DNA from 4 places in the Pseudarthrobacter cremeus genome. Region 3 is predicted to be linked to each of the others. Evidence: riboswitches for the same ligand, from Rfam matches in the RefSeq annotation. Region 3 holds a riboswitch; each other region holds the start of a gene.
What was found. Region 3 has a riboswitch for cyclic di-AMP ahead of ACS5PJ_RS11705 (C40 family peptidase). Riboswitches for the same ligand answer to the same signal wherever they lie in the genome.
Positions count from the first base shown of each region.

Region 1 (4,203 bases), on a different contig from region 3:
CGGCCCGGTACCACGAACCCTCGTTCTGCAGCGTGGCGTCGATGAAAGCGGCGGCATCCTGCACCCTCTGGTTCATGGCTTACCGTCCGTGACGCCCGGTGGCGGCATGGTTGATGCAGAACGGCGTCCAGGGCCGGGCCTCAAGGCGCCCCTCGGCGATGGGCCGGCCGCAGACCGCGCACGTGCCGTACGTTCCTTCCAGGATCCGCTGGAGGGCGGCCTCCACGTCGGCGAGCCCGGAGGTGCTTTGGTTCAGCAGTGCCGATGCCTGGGACAGTTCGAAAGCGATCGTGGCGCCCTCGGGGTCGTGCTCGTCGTCCACATTGGAATCCTGCCGGGCGGCATTGGCTGAGGAAATGTCTGCGCGCAGCGCCGGCAGCAGGGCAAGCTTCCGGGCACGTTCTTCCTCCAGGAGAACCCGGAACTTTTCGAAGTCAGCCATGGGGAAAGCCTAGCCGGGCCATGCACAACCGGCTCGGCAGTCGCGCCTGAACGGCAGACACCAACTGCCGGGACTGTGGGTCCGGACAGGTCAGTACCAGTTGTTGGCAACGGAGTGGTTCCAGGCACCGCACGGTGACCCGTACCTGTCCGCGATATAGGCGAGGCCCCACTCCACCTGCGTCCTGTAGCTGGTGAGCCAGTCGCTCCCTGCAGAGCTGTATTTTCCCGGTGGCAAAGCCTGGGCTATGCCGTAAGCGCCCGAATAGGGATTGGTGGCCGTGGTCAGCCAATTGGATTCCTTGGTCCACAGCTGGGCCAGGCACTGGAACTGGTCCTGACCCCACCCGAACGCCGAAAGCCGCCCGGACGCATAGCTCTTCGCCCCCGCCGGGTCGTTGACCGCGCCGCCGGGGACAGAAGGTACGACGACGACCGGTGGCGGGGCCGGCGTCGGGCCCGGGACTGGTGCCGGTGCGGCCGCCGGTGGTGCGGCGGGTGCGGCGGCCGGCGGCGCGGCAGGTGCCGCGGGTGGCGGGTTCACCGGTTTCTGCGCGGCAGCAAGGGCCGCTGCCTTGGCAGCCGCCTCTTCCTGCCGGCGTGCCTGCTCTGCAGCCGCCGCGCGCTTGGCGGCCTGGGCCGTTTCGTAGGCGGCCTGGGCGGCCTGACCCTGCCTGAATTCCCCTTCCACCGCGGCGGTGGTGCCCTTGAGGGATGCAAGCTGTGCAGTGAGCTCCCCGCCATGCTCCTGTTGCTCGGTAATCTGGCGGGACATGGCCTGCTGAGCCGCCTGGGCGGTTTCCAGCTTGCCCTTCGCTTCGGCCGACAGCCGCTCACGCTCCGCCCTTGCCACCTTCTCCTGGTCGGTCAGCGAATGGGACACCCGTTCGGCCGCCGCGGCCTTGCTCACCAGTGCGGCTGTTTTGTCACTGACGATCTGGACGATGTTGAGGCCTTGGATGCTGTTGGTCTGCACGGCATCCAGGGCTACGAAGAAGCCCATATTGGTGCCGCCGGTCTTGTACGACTGGGCAGCCAATGCTCCGATCTCCCTCTTGTGCTGTTCCAGGTCAGCGGTTGCGCGCGCCGTCCGGGCGGCGAGGGTATCCAGCCTGGCGGTAGCGTCCCGAAGGGCCGCATCGGCAACCGCGTACTCGGCGGCAGAGGTAACCGCGGCGCTTCCCAGCTCTTCAGCCCGCGCCTGGAGTCCGCCCAAAAGGTCGTTGATCCTGGTGACCTCTGCGGCTTTGCCGGCCTCACTTTGCCTGGCATCCTGAACGTCCTGCCATGACGGGTAGCCGCCCGGGGGCGCGTCGTCACCGGCGTGTGCGGGGAGCATCGATAACGAGGCGGCAAAGGCCATCGCCAGAGCAGCGGCAGAGACAGACGGCCCCACTTTTTGAAAAAAACGCGACATAGTTTGTGAGCCTACCGGGCATATACGCCATTGCGCCCCTGACCTGCAACATCGTTACCGTCAGGTGTTCACGCAGGAGCAAAAGCGAGGCACCGCTACCGCTTACATTCCGTTACCGGAATGTGACATTGCCGCAGAACAGAAGTTATGGTCGTCCGGTGCCCCGGTTTAAGCCGGGACATTCCCGTCAGTATGCCGAGCCCTGCCGCTGACCCGGGACCCCAGCCGCATTCAACTGGCAGGGACGGGGGAACCACATTTCCACGGCTTCGCAGGAAGTCTTGGGGTTAAGTCGTCAACACTCCGTCCCGTGCGGAGGCGTTGCCGGCCGGGTGACTCCGACCCGAACCCGACAGCTCACCCCGCAGGCATGGGAGAGGCGATCAACCATGTCAAAGAACACAGCTTCCGCACGCCACCGCGCCGTTCCAGCCCGCTCCATTGTGCTTACTGGCCTGTCCTCAGCAGCCAAGGCGCACGCCCGCACCATCGGCAGGCCGGCCCTTGTGGCCGTGGCCGCCTCAGGCATGCTTTTCAGTGCCGGCACTGCTGCCCAGGCCGGTGTCCATGGCCCGGAAAACTCCGGAACCGCCAACATCCAGGGACAGGCCAGCGCGCCGGCGGCTGCCCCGGTAGCCGCCCCGGTTGCCGCTGCTGCCCCCGCTGCAGCGGGCAACGTCCACACCGTCGTTTCGGGTGACACGCTCGGTGCCATTTCGGCCGCCTACGGCGTTGCCCTCGGAGACGTCCTGGCCGCCAACGGCCTGTCGATGGACTCGATCATCTACCCCGGCAACCAGATCAGCATCCCGGGCGCCGGCTACGCTGCTCCGGCTCCCAGGGCTGCTGCGGCCCCTGCAGCGCCGACCAACACCGGGGTCCGGTTGGCTTCCACAACGGCCCAGGCGGCGCCGGCTCCTTCCGGCGCCGCCGGCCCGGCGATCCTGGCATCCGCCTACTCCCAGCTGGGAATCCAGCAGGACTGCACCGCAATGGTGGAGAAGGCTTTGCGCTCGGTCGGCAAGAGTGTGGGGGACCTGGCGCCCGTCCAGTTCTTCCAGTACGGCAGCGTGGTGGGTACCCCGGCCGCCGGTGACCTCGTTATCACTGCCGGCCACGTGGGCGTCTATGCCGGCAACGGCCAGGTTGTCAGCGGCGGCGTGGACGGTTACAAGACCGAAGTCCACTCCATCAGCTGGCTTACGGGAGCATCTTTCGTCCGCGTAGGGTGATCCCGGCTGGAACGGACGGCGGCGGGCCGCCTCAAGCAACCCGCCGCCGTCGTCCGTCCATTCAATGCTCAGGTCCCGCAGAAGGTCCGGTAGCTCCCGAAGTCATCCGGGGCGGGGGCCGCATAGCGTTCCTGGCCCGGCCGCTCCGTGTAAGGATCGGCCAGCACATCCACCAGACGGTTGAACGGGCCCAGGTCGCCGGCTGTAGCCGCGGCAAGGGCCTCCTCAACAAGATGGTTCCGCGGGATGTACACGGGGTTGACCCGGTCCATGGCCTCCGCATCAGGCATCAGGGCCCGCCAGCGTTCAGCCCATGCTTCGAACGCCTCCGGATCCACGAAGAGGGCCCGGACCGTTGCCGTGGCTCCGCCGGCTGCTGAGCCGAGGCCGCGGAAAAACGAGGTGTAGTCCACTTCCCCTTGCTGCAGCAGAGCCAGCAGGTCGTCCGCCAGCGGCGCCGCGATATCCTCGGTTGCTCCCGCCCCCAGCCCGAGCTTGGCCTTCATCCCGGACAACCACGCGGCGCTGTACTGCGTGCGGAAGGCACCGAGGGACTCCACGGCGAGCGCAACAGCCTGCTCCTGGTCCTCATGGAGCAGGGGCAGCAACGCCTCGGCGAGCCTGGTGAGATTCCATTCGGCGATGAGAGGCTGGTTGGCGTAGGCATAGCGTCCGCCCTCATCGATCGAACTGTAGACGGCGCCCGGGTTGAACGCGTCCATGAACGCGCAGGGGCCGTAGTCGATGGTTTCGCCTGAGATTGCCATGTTGTCCGTATTCATCACGCCGTGAACGAACCCCACCAGCATCCACCGGGCAACCAGCGACGCCTGGGCCGCTATCACCGCATCGAAAAACGCCACATATGGTTGCGGGGCCGCCGCCGCGGCAGGGTAATGGCGGCTGATCGCATGGTCCGCCAGGCGGCGGAGGAGCTCAGTGTCTCCGTTGACCCTGGCAAACTGAAAACTCCCCACCCGCAGGTGGCTGTCCGCGACCCGGGTGAGCACAGCGCCGGGCAGCATTGTTTCGCGGCGGACCGGCTGTCCGGTCCCTACGACCGCGAGGGACCGTGTGGTGGGGATGCCCATCGCGTGCATGGATTCACTGACG
Region 1 covers NZ_JBPZHC010000001.1:477,125-481,327, forward strand. Annotated here, with positions in the region: gene ACS5PJ_RS02090 (DNA alkylation repair protein) at 1-76, opposite strand, end outside; gene ACS5PJ_RS02095 (TraR/DksA family transcriptional regulator) at 80-442, opposite strand; gene ACS5PJ_RS02100 (aggregation-promoting factor C-terminal-like domain-containing protein) at 533-1,858, opposite strand; cyclic di-AMP (ydaO/yuaA leader) riboswitch at 2,072-2,244, shown strand; gene ACS5PJ_RS02105 (LysM peptidoglycan-binding domain-containing protein) at 2,248-3,090, shown strand; gene ACS5PJ_RS02110 (protein adenylyltransferase SelO) at 3,159-4,203, opposite strand, start outside.
Region 1: it holds a riboswitch for cyclic di-AMP, as region 3 does, so the genes downstream of both, ACS5PJ_RS02105 (LysM peptidoglycan-binding domain-containing protein) here and ACS5PJ_RS11705 (C40 family peptidase) in region 3, are expected to answer to the same signal.

Region 2 (4,203 bases), on a different contig from region 3:
ACGTTCACTCTTGGCCCGGCGAGGGCGAGGACGGCAGGGGTGGGACGGCGGCCGGCGAGTACGAACCTGGCTTCGGGAATCCGCTGCCACACCCGCGGTGCGACCTTGTTAACAAGGACAGAGGCACTGTCGATGTTGGGGCCGTAGTTCAGGCTTCCCACGAAACAGGCCACCGGCGCAGTCCGCGTACTGCCGGTCCGGACTGCAGGTTCGGCACCGTTCGGGATGCTCCTGACCGGGCGGCCCAGCCGGGCCGACCAGGCAACGGCATCCTGGGCCCCCACAGTGAGGAGCCTCGCCCGCAGGGGGAGGCGGCGCTCCGCCCTCAGGGATTGGAGTTCCCTGGCCAGGTAGGCCGGCCTCTGCAGGCCACCTGCGATGGCGGTGTCCATGCCCGCACGGATGGACCAGGGGTCCACTGTCTGCAGGACCAGGGGCCCCCGGACGTAGTGGGAAAGGAACAGGGCATGCGGACCGTGGATCAGTGTGGCGTCATGGCTGGCCGAGAGTTCGGATACCGCCCCAGTGGCCCGGGGTGTGGACCGTTCGTGCTTTCCGAGGCCGTTCAGGCCAAAAGCTGAGCGTAGCAGCGCCGAGCGGCGGGGGCGGGTGGGCAAAATGACCACTGCTTCGCAGCGCCCGCGTACGTCATCGGGAACAGGTACCGGACCGCCATACGTCAGGAGCGTGACAGTGACGTCCGCGGGGAGGTGCCTGATCAGCTCGTAGGGGATCATCGAGCTGCCGTCGCCTAGCACGGGGTCTCGGTTGGGAACGCTTTCTGTTGCGTAAAGCAACCTCATTGCAAGAGTGTACTGGAGGGGTACCGCGCTCCGAGGGGTAGCGGGGAATAACTGTGGTATTACACAGCAAAGGCGGCCGGACGGCTGCGGGAAGCCCCGTCGTCGTCCGTCCGCCTTAACTTTGGCCGGCTGAAATTACTGCCAGGCGCGCACGTAGTCAACCTGGACCTGCGATGCAGCTCCGTAGGTGGGGTTGGTGGATGCGGCACCGACGTTGAGGACGATGTACTGCGGTGCGTTTCCGTCGTTGGTGGGGTAGGACTTGACCTTGACGCCGTCATAGTAGACGTCCGAGGAAGTGGCCGTACGGTGGAGGCCGTAGGTGTGGAAATCGTTGGCCCAGTTTCCGGGGACCGTGCCCTGGTTCTGTGCGCCGGACGTTGAGTGGTAGTTCACGGTCATCTTGGCCTTGAGGACCTCGGCGATGTCGTTTTCCCCAGTGGACGGCCAGGACTGGCCGGTGGTCCAGAAGGCGGGCCAGTTGTACAGGCCGTTGGCGTTACCGGGGAACTTGATCCGTGCCTCGACATAGCCGGTGCCGAACTGGTAACCGGTGGTGGCGCCGCCCTTGGGGTTCGTCGAGACCAGCGCCCCTGACGTCGCGGAGTTGAGGGTCAGCACAAGATTTCCGCCGGCGACAGCAACGTTGCCGGGGCTGGTGCTGACCTTGTTCATGGTGCCGCAGTTCGAAGAGAACCAGCAGTTGGACCATTTTGTGCCGTCCAGGGACGGGGCGTTGAAGTCATCGTTGAACGCCATCGTCCAGTTTCCGGGAACGCCGAGCGGCGCAGCGCCGCCCGTGGCGGCAAGTGGCGCGGGCGCGGCGGCCTGTGCCAGCACGGGTGCCATAGTGGCGGGTGCAGGGGCCGGTGCCGGGAGTGCCTCGGCTGCCGGTGCCGCGGGCGGTTCGGTGGTGGCTGAGGGGGACGGTGTTTCAGCCGCAGGGGCCTGCGACTGTTGGCCTGACGTGTCGGTGACCGGGCTGAGCTCGCTGCCGGCGGCGCTGGAGGACTGGTCCTGGGCCTGGCCGCAGGCGGAAACTGCAAGGAGTGCAGCTACGGCAGCGGCAGCGAACGCAAGAGTGCGCGGGCTTTTCCTGTGCAGGAAGCCGTTCTTGAAACGGGAATCCGGCGTGGTGGGTTGGGTGGAGTGGACAGCTTTTTGGCGCGCGCTAACGCGCGACTGGGTTGATCCAGACATGGGTGATTACCTCTCAACGCCTGCGGAGTTAGCTGTCGGGTTCGGATGAGGCCATCCGGCCGCGCCCCATTGCGGCTTCACCCCGAGGGCCGGCAAAATGCCAAGGCCCGGACTCTGGGTCCCCCGTCTCTGCCTAAACCTAGTGGACTCCGGGAAGCGGCAGAGCTCGGCGTAACATCCCGGATTCGGGTCCGGATTGGCCGGGCCCACTGATCGACCGTACAGGACCGGTGGGTGATAATCACAATCCGGTAACAGGAATCACAACTGCGGAGGGTCCCCTTGCGCTCGGCGTTCCCGAGCTTCGGTTATCCCTTGTCGATGGGGTGGGCGGGTACGCCGACCCAGGTTTCGCCGTCGGGCACGTTGCTTAGAACGGCCGCCCCCATACCCACCGTGGCGTAGGACCCGACTGACGTCCGTTCACGGACGCTGCAGTTCATCCCCAGGTAGGCCGCCCGGCCGATCCGGACTCCCCCACCCAGCGACACGCCGGCCGCGAACGTCGCGAAGTCCGCCACGTCGTCGTCGTGCGTGAAGGTCACGGACGGCATGGCCACAACGTGGGCCCCGAGCGTGACGGAGGCTGTCAGTGTCACGTTCTTCAGGAGGATGCTGCCTCGGCCGATCCGGCAGCCCTCAGGGCACTCCACGCTGGGATCGATGGCGGTGGCGTAACGGGCATCGCGGAGGCCCAGGGCCGCCAGCCGCTCCACCACAGCTTCCCGGGACTTCCCGGAGGCCAGGCACACGAGCACCAGCGCGTGGGTGAACTTGGGTGCATCGTCAATGGTCCCCAGCACAGGCGCTCCGTCGACGGTGACGCCGGCCATTTCCTTGTCGTCGTCGAGCATACCGACGACGTCGTACTGCCCGCTGGCGCGGACCATTGTCAGGACTTCCCGGGCCAGTCCGCTGGCGGCGATCAGGACCAGTTCGCTCACCGGTGGACCCCGGCGGCCGCCCGGATGCTGTTCATGACGCGGTTCAGTCCGACGTTGTCCAGCCTGTGGAAAAGCGGAAGAACCAGGGTCCGGTCGGCGAGCCGTTCAGTAGCCTGGAGCCCGGCGTTTCCCGTATCCCGCCACCGGTAGGCCGGCTGCCGGTGAGCAGCCACGGCGCCGCGGTGCGCCGAAATCCCGGCATCAGCCAGGCGGCCCAGGAGCCCGTCGCGGTCGGTGGCAAAGCCCGGGAGGACTTCGAGCCAGAAGGACTGGAAGTTGGTGGCCCCATACGGTGGGTCGGCAACCAACCGGAGCCCGGCCAGGGCGGAAAGGCCTGCCGCATAACGAGCGGCGATCTCCCGACGGCGGGCCACGATCTGGCCCAGCCTGCCCAGTTGCACCATGCCGATGGCAGCCTGCAGATCCGTCATCTGGTAGTCGAAGCCGACCTCGACGTACACCTCCGGCGTGCAGACGCCGGATCCGCGACGGTCCGCCACCGGCACGTTCAGTGAATGGCAACGGAGGCTCCGGGCCCGCGCCGCCCAGTCCGCCCGGTGGGTGGTCAGCATGCCGCCTTCGCCCGTGGTCAGCACGTTGTCCGGATGGAACGACCACACGGCAACGTCCGCTCCGGCGCCCACCGGTCTGCCCTTGTATGCGGAACCGACAGCGCATCCGGCGTCTTCGATCACAATGATTTCGTGACGCTCGCAAAGCTCGCGGACGGGGTCCAGGTCAACCGGAATGCCGGCTTGGTCCACCACGATCACGGCCCGGGTGTCCAGGGTCAGTGCAGCCCGGACGGAGGCCGCAGTCACGGTGCCGGTGACTGGATCCACATCGCAGAACACTGGCCGCGCGCCGACATACGTCACCGCATTGGCGGTGGCGATTAAAGCCAGTGACGGAACCACCACGTCATCGCCCGGACCGATGCCGGCCACCACCAGCGCCAGGTGCAGCGCGGAGGTGCCGCTGGAGGTCGCGACGGCGTGGCGCACCTCCTGCAGTGCGCTGAACCTTGCCTCGAAGGCCTTCACTTTCGGCCCCTGGGTGAGCACCCCGGAGGCGAGGACCTCAGCCACGGCGCGGGTCTCGTCCTCGCCGATCCATGGTTCCATGACATTGATGCAGGCCAGCACGGTTTCCGCAGTCACCACACACCGGCTTCGCTGGCGACCGTTCTCATTTGTCCGCGTCCTTCCCACGTTCCGGCCCCCGGGGACTTTGAATCCGTACTGCCAAATTAGTCG
Region 2 covers NZ_JBPZHC010000003.1:230,339-234,541, forward strand. Annotated here, with positions in the region: gene ACS5PJ_RS07635 (glycosyltransferase) at 1-803, opposite strand, end outside; gene ACS5PJ_RS07640 (glycoside hydrolase family 16 protein) at 939-2,003, opposite strand; cyclic di-AMP (ydaO/yuaA leader) riboswitch at 2,007-2,182, opposite strand; gene ACS5PJ_RS07645 (acetyltransferase) at 2,312-2,947, opposite strand; gene ACS5PJ_RS07650 (DegT/DnrJ/EryC1/StrS family aminotransferase) at 2,944-4,107, opposite strand.
Region 2: it holds a riboswitch for cyclic di-AMP, as region 3 does, so the genes downstream of both, ACS5PJ_RS07640 (glycoside hydrolase family 16 protein) here and ACS5PJ_RS11705 (C40 family peptidase) in region 3, are expected to answer to the same signal.

Region 3 (4,203 bases):
AACGTGTTGGTCAGCCGCCTCGCAGAGCCCATCCAGGTGGAGCCGGAACTGCTGATCCAGCTGGATGAGGGCGGCATCCGGCCTGGCGCTTCGGTCACGCTGGAGCGCGTAGGGGAGTACATTTCCGTCCGTGTGCCCGGTATCGAGGGGGCGTTGGAGCTGCCCCCGGAAGTCGCTGCGCACGTGTTCGTTTCAGTCGGCTGACCCTCCGGGTTGCTGAGCGCTCCGGGTTTCCGGCACGGGCAAGCCTGGACTGGCGTGCCACTAGCGCAGTAAGCGCCGTTCTGCAAAGATAACGGAATTGTTACTGTCCGACTTAATCATTTATAGTTTTCACAGAACGTCGATACAAAAGCGTTACCTGATCCGGAGCCGAGCTCTGCCAGCGGATCAGGTGCACGAGTCACTAACTGGCAGAGGCGGGGGAACCACAACCGGCAGTCGCAAGGCTGCCTTGGGGTGAAGTCCGTCAGCAGCAAGCCTCTTCCAATGAAGAATCCTCACGGGATATTTCTGCGCCAAAGTGCTTGTCACGGCGGACCGGGTCTTTGAACTCTCTGACCCGAATCCGACAGCTAACTTCGCAGGCTATCCAGAGAGGAACATTCTTGACCACGCAATACTCCAGGGGCCGCCGTCGCGCTGCGGGCCCCGCCTCGGTGCCGCGTCCGGCCGAGGTTTTTACGGCCGACAGGCCACGCGATTCCCAGCGCGAAGCGCGCCGCCGGCGTGGACCCTTCCGGCAAATTACGGATTTCGCAGCCGCCAGCGGCATCGGCCAAAAGGCCGGAATAGCCCTCGCTGCAACGGGACTTGTGCTCACCGTTACCGTTCCGGCCACCAGCCCGGTCATGGCCCAGCAGGAGCCGGGGCAGCCTGCATCAGCTGTCTCCGCCGCCCCGCAGCCCGAAATCTCGGCCGCCGCCGGTGCGCAGATTGACTTCAGCCGCTCCTCGGTAGTGACGAAGGGCGATCCCGACGGGAAGCTGAAGCAGCTGCTGAGCGCCCAGTCCGCAGGGTCCATCACCCGCGCAGCCTCCGCCGGAAGCCTGGGTGCGCCCCTGGCCCAACTGACCACAGCCTCACCGTTCGGCTTCCGCGTAAGCCCCATCACCGGCGGTGCCGGCGACTTCCACCGGGGCCAGGACTTTGTTGCCCAGTGCGGAACTCCTGTCATGGCCGCCGCCAGCGGCACCGTGACGTTCGTGGGGTGGCACCAGTACGGCGGCGGCAACCGCGTCGTGGTGGATCACGGGAACGGCCTCGAAACCACGTACAACCACCTCTCCTCGGCGAGCGTCAAGATGGGCCAGACGGTCAGCCGCGGCGACGTCGTGGCCCTCAGCGGCACCACGGGCGCCTCAACCGGCTGCCACCTCCACTTCGAGGTCCAGGTCAACGGCGAAGTCGTCGACCCCACCGGCTGGCTCTGACCCAAATGATGGCCAACTATCAGATTCAGGTGACATGCCGTGACCTGAATGTGACATTGGCTCAGAACTCCTGTACCGTCTAAAGCGCGCCAGCTTTTCCGAAGCTGACGTTCTTGAGTGGATTGCCTAGCTCTGCCACCGCTCAAGGTCCGTTCGCATGAATTCGTCTGGCAGGGGCGGGGGAACCAATTTTGGTCTTCGATTTCTGAAGGCCTTGGGGTTAAGTCGCAAAGCTTCCCAGGAAGCAGCGCGGCCGGGTGCACTCCCATCCGAATCCGACAGCTCACCTCGCAGGCATTGGGAGAGGCTACCTTCGTGTCTTCACGTCATAATTCTGCGCGTCACCGCGCGCACACGGTTCGCACCAACCCCTTGGGCTCTGTGTCCAAGGCAGTCAGTGCCAATGCCGGGACCGTAGGTCGCCAGGCTGCTGTCATCGCAGCCGCGTCAGGTCTGATCCTGACCATGGGGCTTCCGGCCAACGCTGCGGATTCCACCGCCGGCGTGTCCGCATCCACCGAGTCCGGGTCAGCTCAGTCTGCACTGGCCGTCACTGCCGCTCCCACGGCCACTGTTTCGTTCGAACGCCCGGTGGTCAAGACCACCGCCGCGCCGAAGATCGAAAGAGTCCGTGCGCTGTCAACTGCAGCCGAAACCGCCGCACAGGGTGCCGGGGCAACGGAAAAGGCCGCCGACAAGCTCGCCGGCGCCGTCTCCTCTGCAGCCGCATCCGGTCTGGCCGCCATTGCCTACACCGGCATCGGCCACCCCTACGTCTGGGGCGGCACCACTCCCAGCGGCTGGGACTGCTCCGGGTTCACGCAGTGGGTCTACGCCCAGGCCGGGATCAGCATTCCCCGGGTGAACGCCTGGACGGCTATGAAGCCGACCTCCACCCCCGTCCCCGGTGACCTGGTCATGCAGAACGGTGGCGCTCACGTTGGCATCTACGTTGGCAACGGCATGATGATCAGCGCGCTGAACCCCTCACAGGGAACGCTGCTCCACTCAGCTGCCTCCACGGGCACCTCTTCCTTCTTCACCCTGGCGCAGTAGTTCCTTCCGCGCCCCGGTTCCTGCCGGGCACCGGTTCCTGCAGCCCTCGCGCTGCCGGAACCGTGTGCCGGCCTGGACCTTTTCGCTAAATCCCCGTTCGGGACGTGCCGGCGTACCCCCAAGATGCCGGCACGTCCAAAGCCCCTGGCCTGCCACGCGGTCCTGAGGAAATCGAAAGAGAGAAAATTAATGACTACTCGTGCAACTTCTGCACGGCACCGCGCCGAGGTCACCACCAAGACCAACTCGCTGGCTGTCATTGCCAAGGCTGTCGGCGACAACGCCGGCGGCATGGGCCGTCAGGCAGCGGTTATCGCTGCTGCTTCCGGCCTGGTCCTGACCAGCGGTATCGCAGCCAACGCTGCCGACACCAGCGTTCAGCATGAAGGGGTTTCGGCCTCTAACCTTGAGGTTGAGGTTTCCGCCCCCGCCGTTATTTCGGCTGAGTCGACCATCGCCATTTCCTACGAGAAGCCTGCAGTCACCACGACGCCGGCCCCCGTGGTCGAGGCACCCGAGCCCGAAGTCGAGGTGCAGGCAGCTCCGGTTGCGGCGCCGGCTGCCGCTCCGGCCCGTGCCGCTGCTGTGAAGGTGACCACCGCTTCGGCTCCGGCCGCCCCGGCCCCGGTTGCTGCCAGCGGCAAGGGCGCGGCAATCCTCTCCGCTGCCTACGCACAGCTGGGTGTCATGCAGGACTGCACCATGCTGGTGACCAACTCGCTGGCCGCCGTGGGAATCAACTTCCACGACTGGCCTGCCGGCTACCTGGGCCTGGGCCGCACCGTGAGTGCCGCCGAGGCTCAGCCGGGCGACCTGATCTACTACGCCGACGGCGGCGCGGGCGTTGCCCACATTGCTGTCTATGCCGGCAACGGCCAGGCAGTGCATGGCGGCTACAACGGCAACCAGACCGTTGTCTTCAGCGCCAACGTTGGCTCCGGACCGGTCTTCATCCGCGTTTCCTAGCAGCTGATTCAGCCCCAAAGGACCCCCGCCAGCCGGCGGGGGTCCTTTGCTGTCTCCGGACGCCGCGGGATGCTTTCCCAGGGCGCGCCGGTCTGCTGTCCTTGGACGCCCCGGGCTCGCTGTCCCCGGGGGCCCCGGACATTGATCCCGGACAGTGACCTGTAACCGGTGCCAGGTGAGCCGCCACCCGACACGGCAGTTCTCCCGTGGGCGACGATTAGTTGATCCAGGGTTTCTTTGTTTACTCTTGTGGTGTCGATCCATAGCCCGGATATGCCGGGGGCAGCCGGCCCTCGTGCCCCTGACGGGTGCGGCCACAAAGAGGTAAGTGCATGCGCACTCTCGTTCTGAATGCTGGATATGAACCGCTGGCGGTGATCACCTTCCGCCGGGCGCTGGTCCTTGTGCTCACAGGCAAGGCGAGTGTTGTTGCGGAAGGCGAGGACCCCGTGGTGGGGCCGCAGGAGATTTTGGGCCGCCCGTCCGTGATTCTCCTGAACCGCTACATCCGCCCCAGATACAACCACAGCACTGCGGTGAGCCGCCGCGGGGTACTGCGGCGGGATGGCCACCGGTGCGCCTACTGCGGCAAGGCTGCCCACACCATCGACCACGTCCAGCCCAAGTCACGTGGCGGTGCGGACTCCTGGGAAAACCTCGTGGCTGCGTGCCTCCGCTGCAACAACACCAAGGGTGACCACACCCCCTCTGAAATGGGGTGGAAGCTGAGGTTTGTCCCCGAGCCGCC
Region 3 covers NZ_JBPZHC010000005.1:301,773-305,975, reverse strand. Annotated here, with positions in the region: gene ACS5PJ_RS11715 (iron-dependent transcriptional repressor DtxR) at 1-204, shown strand, start outside; cyclic di-AMP (ydaO/yuaA leader) riboswitch at 386-605, shown strand; gene ACS5PJ_RS11710 (M23 family metallopeptidase) at 609-1,433, shown strand; cyclic di-AMP (ydaO/yuaA leader) riboswitch at 1,578-1,744, shown strand; gene ACS5PJ_RS11705 (C40 family peptidase) at 1,815-2,489, shown strand; gene ACS5PJ_RS11700 (NlpC/P60 family protein) at 2,679-3,455, shown strand; gene ACS5PJ_RS11695 (HNH endonuclease) at 3,788-4,203, shown strand, end outside.

Region 4 (4,203 bases), on a different contig from region 3:
GACCGGATTGTGGGCCTGGCGGCCGGCGGGGACGATTACGTCACCAAGCCATTCAGCATGGAAGAAGTCCTGCTGCGGCTGCACCGTCTGGTCCAGCGGTCCGGCGTTGCCGCCATGGACACCGCCGAACTCGTGGTGGGCGATCTGGTCCTCAACATCGACACCCGCGAGGTGACCCGCGCCGGCGACGACGTCCAGCTCACTGCCACCCAGTTCGAGCTGCTCCGTTACCTGATGGAGAACCCCAAGCGTGTGATCAGCAAGGCCCAGATCCTTGACCGCGTCTGGAATTACGATTTCGGCGGGCAGGCCAACATCGTCGAACTCTATATCTCCTACCTGCGCAAGAAAGTCGATTCCGTCCACCCGCCCATGATCCACACCGTGCGGGGCGCCGGTTACGTCATCAAGCCGGCAGAGTAGCCCTTCCATGTCCTCATCACTGGCCACCCAGCCGTCCAGACGGAGCTGGCTGAAGCCCGCCACCTGGCACCTGCGTACCCGCCTGGTCCTGCTCGCCATGGCTCTGCTGGTGGCCATCTGCGGGGCCGTCGGCCTGTTCAGTTACGCTTCCATGGATTCCTTCCTGACGCGGCAGCTCGATGAGCAGCTGAGCCAGGCCGCGAACCGTTCGAACGATCCCGGGCGGCCTCCCTCGGGCGGCGGATTCAACGGCAGGGACCCGCTGGACGCCCGCGGCCAGAGTGTGGGAACCCTCAACGCCCGCATCGTGAACGGACAGCTCAACAGCGGCGGCTACCTGGACCCGAACACCACACGCTCTGCGCTCAGCTCTGAGGACAAGCAGACCCTGCTCGCCCTGGCGCGGAACGGCAATCCGGTGGACCGCCCGCTCTCCAAGGGTGACTACCGGATCGTGGCCGTGGAAACCGGCTTCGGCGACGTCCTGGTGACGGGACTTCCGCTGGCAGCCAAGGAAAGCACGCTGGCGTCACTGGTGTGGACGTTCACGTTCGTTTCCCTGGGCGGCCTGGCGCTGATCGGGCTTGCCGGGACCGTGCTCATCCGGCGCACCATGAAACCGCTGGAGCAGCTTTCAGAAGTTGCCACCCGGGTATCGCAGCTCCCCCTGGATGCGGGCGAGGTGGCACTCGCGGTGCGCGTCCCGCCGTCGAACTCCAACCCCGGAACCGAAGTGGGCAGCGTGGGCCACGCCCTCAATCTGATGCTGGACAACGTGGCCAATGCGCTGGAGGCGAGGCAGAAAAGCGAAACCAAAGTTCGTCAGTTCGTCGCCGATGCCTCACATGAATTGCGGACTCCGCTGACAGCCATCCGAGGCTATACGGAACTGATGCGGATGACCGAGAATTTCACGCCGGACGGCCGGAAGTCCTTGGCGCGGGTGCAGAGCCAGTCGGAGCGCATGACCACCCTCGTGGAGGACCTGCTCCTGCTTGCCCGGCTCGACGAGGGCCAGCCGCTCAAACTCAGCGAGGTGGACCTCACCCAACTGGTGGTCGAGACAGTCAGCGACGAAAAAGTCATCGCCCCGGGCCACACCTGGCGCCTCGAACTGCCGGACGAGCCGGTCGCGGTGACCGGTGACGCATCGCAACTGCGCCAGGTCCTGGTGAACCTGCTCTCCAACGCACGCAAGCACACTCCGCCGGGAACCACCGTGGTGACCGGGGTCAGCAGGGCGGCTGATGGCAGCGCCGAGGTTACGGTAACGGACGACGGCGGCGGCATGCCGGCCGGATTCGTGGACAAGGCCTTTTCGCGGTTCGCCCGCGCAGACGCTTCCCGGGCGGGCACCGCCCACCCTTCCGGAGCCGCGGCCTCCGAGGGCACCAGCGGCCTGGGCCTGTCCATAGTGCAGTCCATCGTTGAGGCGCACGGCGGAACCGTCACGGCGACATCTGCCCCCGGCCATACGGCCTTTACGCTTCGCCTCCCTTCAGGTTCCCCAACCACGCAAGGTGACACACCGGCGTCGTGATCCCTGTTACCAAAATGTGACTTAAGGTTGTAACTCCTGTACCGTCGATTGGGTGCAGTTCCCTTTGGGCTGCATATCCGGATGACGCCAAGCTCTGCCGCTCCCCGGATTCCGCGTTCAGAGGCAGAGGCGGGGGACCCACGGTCCCGGGCCCAAGAGTGCCCTTGGGGTTAAGCCAGCACGTGAACTTTCCGTGTGGCCGGATGCCCTCATCCGAACCCGACAGCTAACTCCGCAGGTGTGAGAGGCGATCCATCATGTCTGAATACAGAGCACAAACGCGCCCGGAGAACGGGTCACAGAAACCGCACGGCCGCCGGAAAGCTTCCGAAGCGGAGTCAGCATCCCCGGTAGCGGCAACCTCCGGGTCCACATCCACCCCCACCGCATCCTTGGCCAAGCTTCCCTCCATTGGCAAGCGTGCAGCAGTATTCACGGCGGCGTGCGCGCTCCTCATCGGAGTCGGCGCTGCCGGCCAGGCGTCCGAGTCAACTTCACTGCTGGCCGCGGGCGATGCCCAGCCAACTGCTCAAACCTCCGCCGCGGCCGGATCCAGCCTCAGCTTCGGAACGGCCGAAGTCCAGGCGAAACCCGCTCCGGAAGCCGCTCCGGCAGGGATCAGCCTTGCCCCGCAGGCTGCCGAGCCGGCACCTGCCGCCGCCCCGGCCCCCGCTCCAGCGCCTGCGGCGGCGCCCGAGCCTGCCCCAGCACCGGCACCGGTAGTGGCGGTCAATGACCCGGCCGGCGCCCAGGCGTACGCCGCCGGGCAGCTGGCATCATACGGTTGGGCGGCTGACCAGATGCAATGCCTGAAGACGCTCTGGACGAAGGAATCCGACTGGACCACAACGGCCACCAATGCCAGCAGCGGCGCCTATGGCATCGTCCAGTCATTGCCTGCGGAGAAGATGGCCAGCGCCGGAGCGGACTACCTGACGAACTACCGCACTCAGATCAACTGGGGCCTGAACTACGTCAAGGAGCGCTACCAGTCCCCCTGCGGTGCCCTGAACTTCCACCTGTCGCACAACTGGTACTGAGCACAAGGCTCCATACCTGTCGGCTTTGAGCCGTCCGGGGCATACTGGGGCCATGAAATTCACCACCACGATTCTTGGCAGCGGCAATAAGACCGGTATTGAGGTCCCGGCGGAGGTCGTCGCCGGGCTGGGCGCAGGCAAGCGGCCGCCCGTCGTCGTGACCATCAACGGGAAGAGCTACCGCAGCAGCATCGCCGTGATGGGTGGCCAGAACCTGATCGGGGTCAGCGAGCACAACCGCGAATTCACGGGGGTCTCCGCCGGCGACACCGTGGAGGTGGACGTCGAGCTGGATACCCAACCGCGCATTGTCGAGGTTCCGGACGACCTCGCGGCGGCAATGGCGGCCGATCCTGATGCCCAGGCGTTCTACGCCACCCTCAGTTACAGCAGTCAGCGGCGCTACGTGGAGCCTCTCGCTGATGCCAAAACAGAGGAAACCCGGTCGCGGCGGATCGCCAAGGTAGTGGCCGATCTCAAAGCCGGAAAGAAATAGTCCTTCGTCCCTGCGCATCTGAGGTCACCGAGGCGGAAACCTCTGCGTAGTCCTGAATGTGCAGCACGCCCGGCGGCAGTGGGCCCGTCTTGGACCCCACCGCCACAGTGCGGATCCCGGCGGCCACGCCGGCGGCAATTCCAGCCGGAGCATCCTCAAAAACCACGGCGTCCCCGGGCTCCACGCCCAGCAGGCGGGCCGCCGTCAGGTAGCCTTCCGGGTGCGGCTTGCCCCGGGTCACAACCTCCGCCGTCACGGACGTGCCCGGCATCGCCAGGCCCGCCGCGTCCATCCGGATATCCGCCAGGACCCGGTCCGCGGAAGTCACCAACGCCACGGCATCGGCCGGAAGGCTTCCAAGCAGCCTGGCCGCGCCCGGGATGGCGATGATCCCGGCGGTCCGCACGCGTTCCATGGCGCCGAGTTCCCGGGTGAGCGCTACGACGTCGGAACCTGCTGGAGCGAACCGTTTGACGGTGTCGATGGCCTGCACGCCATGGGAGGTCCGCAGGATTTCTTCGATGTCCAGGCCATAGCGGTCCGCCAACTCCCCCCAGACCTCCTCGACAACGGCGGTCGAATCCACCAGGGTGCCGTCCATGTCAAACAGGGCGGCACGGCAGGTGAACGCGCGTGTGGAGGCAGGTGCGAAGGGATTCATGCACCCCATTTTGCCCTACCCGTTTTTGCATGCCTTGGCTTGA
Region 4 covers NZ_JBPZHC010000015.1:36,927-41,129, reverse strand. Annotated here, with positions in the region: gene ACS5PJ_RS20445 (response regulator transcription factor) at 1-423, shown strand, start outside; gene ACS5PJ_RS20440 (HAMP domain-containing sensor histidine kinase) at 431-1,963, shown strand; cyclic di-AMP (ydaO/yuaA leader) riboswitch at 2,056-2,215, shown strand; gene ACS5PJ_RS20435 (aggregation-promoting factor C-terminal-like domain-containing protein) at 2,221-3,003, shown strand; gene ACS5PJ_RS20430 (YdeI/OmpD-associated family protein) at 3,056-3,499, shown strand; gene ACS5PJ_RS20425 (HAD-IA family hydrolase) at 3,480-4,160, opposite strand.
Region 4: it holds a riboswitch for cyclic di-AMP, as region 3 does, so the genes downstream of both, ACS5PJ_RS20435 (aggregation-promoting factor C-terminal-like domain-containing protein) here and ACS5PJ_RS11705 (C40 family peptidase) in region 3, are expected to answer to the same signal.